DNA from 2 places in the Streptomyces sp. NPDC048659 genome. Region 1 is predicted to be linked to the other one. Evidence: predicted binding sites of a transcription regulator. Region 1 holds the regulator's gene; the other holds the start of a gene.

The links. Region 1 encodes HrcA, which represses chaperone genes, less so after heat shock. Its sites were predicted from a motif close to TTNGCACTCNGNNNNNCNGAGTGCNAA; they were not measured.
Region 2: a site for HrcA is predicted at 1,865-1,891, ahead of groL (chaperonin GroEL). Genes of this name have one in related genera too.

What each region holds. Positions count from the first base shown of each region.
Region 1 is NZ_JBEZHM010000040.1:10,808-14,211, forward strand. It holds gene dnaJ (molecular chaperone DnaJ) at 1-782, opposite strand, end outside; gene hrcA (heat-inducible transcriptional repressor HrcA) at 783-1,802, opposite strand; gene AB0C99_RS26600 (MBL fold metallo-hydrolase) at 1,958-2,692, shown strand; gene AB0C99_RS26605 (DUF3097 domain-containing protein) at 2,801-3,404, shown strand, end outside.
Region 2 is NZ_JBEZHM010000053.1:4,433-7,836, forward strand. It holds gene AB0C99_RS30940 (hypothetical protein) at 1-9, shown strand, start outside; gene groL (chaperonin GroEL) at 114-1,736, opposite strand; gene AB0C99_RS30950 (cold-shock protein) at 2,103-2,309, opposite strand; gene AB0C99_RS30955 (MoaD/ThiS family protein) at 2,734-3,009, opposite strand; gene thrC (threonine synthase) at 3,025-3,404, opposite strand, start outside.

The DNA.
Region 1 (3,404 bases):
TGGAAGACCTCGTGCGGGGTCTCGTGGATCTCCACGTACAGGTCGCCGGCGGGGCCGCCGCCGGGGCCGACCTCGCCCTCGCCCGCGAGCTGGATCCGGGTGCCGTTGTCGACACCGGCCGGGATCTTGACCGTCAGCGTGCGCCGCGAGCGGATCCGGCCGTCGCCCGCGCACTCGGGGCACGGGGTCGGGACGACGGTGCCGAAGCCCTGGCACTGCGGGCAGGGGCGGGAGGTCATGACCTGGCCGAGGAACGACCGGGTGACCTGCGAGACCTCGCCACGGCCGCGGCACATGTCACAGGTCTGCGCGGAGGTGCCGGGCGCGGCGCCCTCGCCGGAGCAGGTGGTGCAGACGACGGCCGTGTCGACCTGGATGTCCTTCGTGGTGCCGAAGGCCGCCTCGTCGAGGGTGATCTCCAGCCGGATCATCGCGTCCTGGCCGCGCCGGGTGCGCGAGCGCGGGCCGCGCTGGGAGGCCGTACCGAAGAAGGCGTCCATGATGTCCGAGAAGTTCCCGAAGCCGCCCGCGCCGAAGCCGCCCGCGCCACCGGCGCCGCCGGAGGCGGAGAGCGGGTCGCCGCCGAGGTCGTAGACCTGCTTCTTCTGCGGGTCCGACAACACCTCGTAGGCGGCGTTGATCTCCTTGAACCGCTCCTGGGTCTTCGGGTCCGGGTTCACGTCCGGGTGAAGCTCGCGGGCGAGTCGGCGGAAAGCCTTCTTGATCTCGTCCTGCGACGCGTCGCGGCGTACGCCGAGTACGGCGTAGTAGTCCGTGGCCACTTACGACTCCGCCAGGATCTGTCCGACGTAACGTGCCACTGCGCGTACCGCTCCCATCGTTCCGGGGTAATCCATGCGGGTCGGTCCGACCACGCCGAGTTTGGCGACTGCCTCGCCGCCGGAACCGTAGCCGACCGAGACGACCGACGTGGACGTCAGCCCCTCGTGGGCGATCTCGTGCCCGATGCGTACGGTCATGCCCGATTCCTTGGCCTCGCCCAGCAGCTTGAGGAGCACGACCTGCTCCTCCAGGGCCTCCAGGACGGGCCTGATCGTCAGGGGGAAGTCGTGCCCGAAGCGGGTCAGATTGGCGGTGCCGCCGATCATGAGCCGCTCCTCCTGCTCCTCCACGAGCGTTTCGAGGAGGGTCGCGAGCACGGTGGTGACCGTGCCGCGGTCCTCGATCTCCTCGAAGGACTCCGGCAGGTCCTGCACCAGCTGCGGCACGTCGGCGAACCGGCGGCCGACGACCCGGCTGTTGAGCCGGGCCCGCAGGTCGGCGAGGGAGGTCTCACCGAAGGGGGCCGGGCAGTCCACGACCCGCTGCTCGACCCGGCCGGTGTCGGTGATGAGCACCAGCATCAGCCGGGCGGGGGCCAGCGACAGCAGTTCCACGTGCCGGACCGTCGAACGGGTCAGCGAGGGGTACTGCACGACGGCGACCTGCCGGGTGAGCTGCGCGAGCAGCCGCACCGTGCGGCCGACGACGTCGTCGAGGTCGACGGCTCCGTCGAGGAAGTTGTGGATCGCCCGCCGCTCCGGGGTCGACAGCGGCTTGACGCCGGCCAGCCGGTCCACGAAGAGGCGGTAGCCCTTGTCGGTGGGGATGCGCCCGGCGCTGGTGTGGGGCTGCGCGATGTAGCCCTCCTCCTCCAGCACCGCCATGTCGTTGCGCACGGTGGCGGGCGACACGCCGAGCTTGTGGCGCTCGGTCAGCGCCTTGGAGCCCACCGGCTCCTCCGTCCCGACGTAGTCCTGGACGATGGCGCGCAGCACCTCGAGTCTGCGTTCGCTGAGCACCGCGCACACCTCCAGCTGTCGATCCGGTTCCGGTTCCGCCCTTTTTGGCACTCGCCCTGCCCGAGTGCCAGGAATCCCCCGGCCAGTGTACGGCGGCCGACGTCGCTCCTGGCAAGGAGGCGGGTCGGCCGGGCCCCAGGGGTTAGCGTCGCCGCATGGACGTCACTTGGGAAGAGTACGGGTGGGAGCGGCTCGCGGACGGGGTCGGCAGGCGGCGGCTGCCGGGCTGGGACGCCACGGCGGGCCTGGTGATCGGGCGGGACGCGGTGCTGCTGTACGACACGGGGGCGGGCCTCGCGCAGGGCGCGGAGCTGCGGGCCCAGGCGGAGGAGCTGACGGGCGGCCGCCGCGTGACGCATGTCGCACTGAGCCACCCGCACTTCGACCACGTCCTCGGCACGGCGGTGTTCTCCGGGGCCGAGGTCTTCGGGGCGGTGGGCATGGACACGCTGCTGCCCCGCGAGCGGGCGGAGCTCTGCGCGGACGCGGTGCGGTTCGGGGCGGACGCGCGGGAGGCGGAGGAGGCGGCGGAGCTGCTGGTCGCGCCGCGCCACACGGTGTCGGGCGAGTGGACGCTGGACCTGGGCGGCCGGCAGGTGCTGCTGGCCAACGTCGGGCCCGGCCACTCGGGCCACGACCTGGCCGTGTGCGTGCCGGGCGCGGTCCCGGGCGCGCCGGAGGTGGTCTTCTGCGGCGACCTGGTCGAGGAGTCCGGGGAGCCGCAGGCGGGCCCGGACGCGATCCCGGCCCGCTGGCCGGCGGCCCTGGACCGGCTGCTGTCGCTGGGCGGCGAGGACGCGGTGTACGTGCCGGGGCACGGGTCGGTGGTGGACGCGGCGTTCGTGCGGCGCCAGCGCGATGAGCTGGCACGGCGCTTCGGCGTGTCGTAGCGTCGCCGGGACGCGCGCGATCATGGCTCGCGCCTCGGACCTCGCACCTCACATCTCGCATCTCGCATCTCGCACCTCGCCCCGGACGGAATCGGAGAATCGGAGCCCATGCGCAGCTACAACCCGGACCTGACCCCGCCCTGGAAGCGCTCGGCGCCCGTCCCCGAGGTCCCGGCGGACGCCGACCTGGTGGTGGAGGAGGTCGCGACCGGCTTCTGCGGGGCGGTGATCCGCTGCGAGGCGGACACGGTGACGCTGGAGGACCGCTTCGGCAAGCACCGGGTGTTCCCGCTGGCGCCGCGCGGCTTCCTCCTCGAAGGCCGGGTCGTCACGCTGGTCCGGCCCTCCCGCCCGGCGCCGTCCCGCCCCGCCCGGACGGCCTCCGGCTCGGTCGCGGTCCCGGGCGCGCGGGCGCGGGTCGCCCGGGCCGGCCGGATCTACGTCGAGGGCCGCCACGACGCCGAGCTGGTGGAGCGCGTCTGGGGCGACGACCTGCGGATCGAGGGCGTGGTCGTGGAGTACGTGGAGGGTGTCGACGACCTCCCGGCGATCGTCGCCGACTTCGCCCCGGCCCCGGACGCCCGGCTTGGCGTCCTGGTCGACCACCTGGTGCCGGGCTCCAAGGAGTCCCGGATCGCGGCCCGGGTGACCTCCCCCGACGTGCTGATCGTCGGCCACCCGTACATCGACGTGTGGGAGGCCGTGAAGCCGT
Region 2 (3,404 bases), on a different contig from region 1:
GTCCGCTGACCGGATCGGCCCGCACGACGACTGAAGGGCGGCACCCCCTGGGGGGTGCCGCCCTTCGGCGTTCAGCGATGGACTCGCCGATCCTCCGACTGACTACGGGAGGATCAGAAGTCCATGTCACCGCCGGGCATACCGCCACCGGCCGGCGCGGACGCCTTCTCCGGCTTGTCGGCGATGACGGCCTCGGTGGTGAGGAACAGCGCCGCGATGGAGGCGGCGTTCTGCAGCGCGGAGCGGGTGACCTTCGCCGGGTCGATGATGCCCTCGGCGATCATGTCGACGTACTCACCGGTCGCGGCGTTCAGGCCGTGGCCGACGGGGAGGTTGCGCACCTTCTCGACGACGACGCCGCCCTCGAGGCCACCGTTGACGGCGATCTGCTTGAGCGGGGCCTCCAGGGCCAGCTTGACGGCGTTGGCACCGGTGGCCTCGTCGCCGTCCAGCTCCAGCTTCTCGAAGACCGCGGAAGCCTGCAGCAGGGCGACGCCGCCACCGGCGACGATGCCCTCCTCGACGGCCGCCTTCGCGTTGCGAACGGCGTCCTCGATGCGGTGCTTGCGCTCCTTGAGCTCGACCTCGGTCGCGGCGCCGGCCTTGATGACGGCCACGCCGCCGGCCAGCTTCGCGAGGCGCTCCTGGAGCTTCTCGCGGTCGTAGTCCGAGTCGCTGTTCTCGATCTCGGCGCGGATCTGGTTCACGCGACCGGCGACCTGCTCGCTGTCACCGGCACCGTCGACGATGGTGGTCTCGTCCTTGGTGATGACGACCTTGCGGGCGCGGCCCAGCAGGTCGAGGCCCGCGTTCTCCAGCTTGAGGCCGACCTCCTCGGAGATGACCGTGCCGCCGGTGAGGATGGCGATGTCGTTCAGCATGGCCTTGCGACGGTCGCCGAAGCCCGGGGCCTTGACCGCGACGGACTTGAAGGTGCCGCGGATCTTGTTGACGACCAGGGTCGACAGGGCCTCGCCCTCGACGTCCTCGGCGATGATCAGCAGCGGCTTGCCCGACTGCATGACCTTCTCCAGGAGCGGGAGCAGGTCCTTCACGGAGGAGATCTTGGAGTTGACGATCAGGATGTACGGGTCATCCAGGGCCGCCTCCATGCGCTCCATGTCGGTCGCGAAGTACGCCGAGATGTAGCCCTTGTCGAAGCGCATGCCCTCGGTGAGCTCAAGCTCGAGCCCGAAGGTCTGCGACTCCTCGACGGTGATGACGCCTTCCTTGCCGACCTTGTCCATCGCCTCGGCGATGAGCTCGCCGATCTGGGTGTCGGCGGCGGAGATGGAGGCCGTGGAAGCGATCTGCTCCTTGGTCTCGACATCCTTCGCCTGCTCGAGGAGGGCGCCGGAGACGGCCTCGACGGCCTTCTCGATGCCGCGCTTGAGGGCCATCGGGTTGGCACCGGCGGCCACGTTGCGCAGGCCCTCGCGGACGAGCGCCTGGGCGAGGACGGTGGCGGTGGTCGTACCGTCGCCGGCGACGTCGTCCGTCTTCTTGGCGACTTCCTTGACCAGCTCGGCGCCGATCTTCTCGTACGGGTCCTCGAGCTCGATCTCCTTGGCGATGGAGACACCATCGTTGGTGATCGTGGGGGCGCCCCACTTCTTCTCGAGGACGACGTTGCGGCCCTTGGGGCCGAGGGTGACCTTGACGGCGTCAGCGAGCTGGTTCATGCCGCGCTCGAGACCGCGCCGGGCCTCCTCGTCGAACGCGATGATCTTGGCCATGTGAAGTGGTCCTCCCGGACATGGGGTGGATAACGCTCCTGGACCGTGCCGACGCCCGCGACGGACGGCCTGCGCACCCGGCGGTTCCTTGCCCCACCTGGCCGCGGACCTCGTCTGCCCGATCCTCGTAAGCACTCTCACCTTCAGAGTGCTAACGCCAATGATTAGCACTCGCCCCATGCGAGTGCAAGCGACTACCGAGGATCGGTCACACCGCGCGGCACACGCCCGGCGCGCGAGCCGGGCGCACGCGGCGGGCACGGCGGGCACCGCGGGCGCGGTGGGCGGACATGACGAGGGGCCCGTACCCGGATCCCGGGTACGGGCCCCTCGACGGAAGTGCGTCGGTGGCCGATCGCGCCGCGCTCAGGCGGTGGCGAGCTTGACCATGTCCGCCTGCGGACCCTTCTGGCCCTGCGAGATCTCGAACTCGACCCGCTGCCCTTCTTCAAGGGTGCGGTAGCCGTCCATCTGGATCGCGCTGTAGTGGACGAAAACATCCGCACCACCGTCGACCGCGATGAAGCCGTAGCCCTTCTCCGCGTTGAACCACTTGACGGTGCCCTGAGCCATGCCTAACTCCCCTATTACTGGCCCTTGCGCGGGACCCGCACTTCGCGGACCCGGGTCAGACCCTGCGCCGGAACGCGTCGACCGCCGCTGAATGTATCTGCCCAACTGCCCTCTGCAACAGGTCAATCCGACGAGAATTCTGGGCACCCCCGAAAGGGGAATTGGGGAGAATCCCTTGAATTCCGGGTCAAGTCGGGCCGGGCAAAGCGCGCAGAAGGTACACAAGGCACGGGCGCTTTGGCTGCTTCTTGTCGTGCGCGGGCGCATTCTCATATGCGGTCGGCATGAGCAGCGGAGGGGACTTCCCCAACTCTACCGCTTCCAACCATGCAGAATTGCCCCTTCCGCTTCTTAGCGCGGAAGGGGCAATTCAGGAAAGACGGGTACGGGTTCGGCCGGGCCCGGCCGGACCCGGTCGCCGGGCTCAGCCGCCGGCGACGGCCGGGATGATCGAGACGCCGGCGCCGTCCGGCGTGGCGGTCTCCAGGCCCTGCTCGAAGCGCACGTCGTCGTCGTTCACGTACACGTTGACGAAGCGGCGCAGCTTGCCCTGGTCGTCCAGGACGCGGGCGGCGATGCCCGCGTGGTTCTTCTCCAGGTCCGCGATGACCTCGGCGAGGGTCGCGCCCTCGGCCTTCACCTCGGACTCGCCGCCGGTGTAGGTGCGCAGGATGGTGGGGATGCGGACGTTCACTGCCATGGGTTCACGGACCTTTCAGTGGGCCAGGCCCGCGTCGCGGAACGCGTCCAGGCTCGGGCGGATGGTGGCGGTCGCCTGAGAGCTGTCGGCGACGGCGTCCAGGGTCTTGAGCCCGTCGCCGGTGTTGAGGACCACCGTCGTCAGCGCCGGGTCGATGAGGCCGTTCTCGACCAGCTTCCGGGTGACGCCGACGGTCACGCCGCCCGCCGTCTCGGCGAAGATGCCCTCGGTGCGGGCGAGGAGCTTGATGGCGTCGACGACCTGCTCGTCGTTCACGTCCTCCACGGCGCCGCCGGTGCGGCGGGCGATGTCGAGCACGTACGGGCCGTCGGCCGGGTTGCCGATGGCGAGCGACTTGGCGATGGTGTTCGGCTTCTGCGGGCGCACCACGTCGT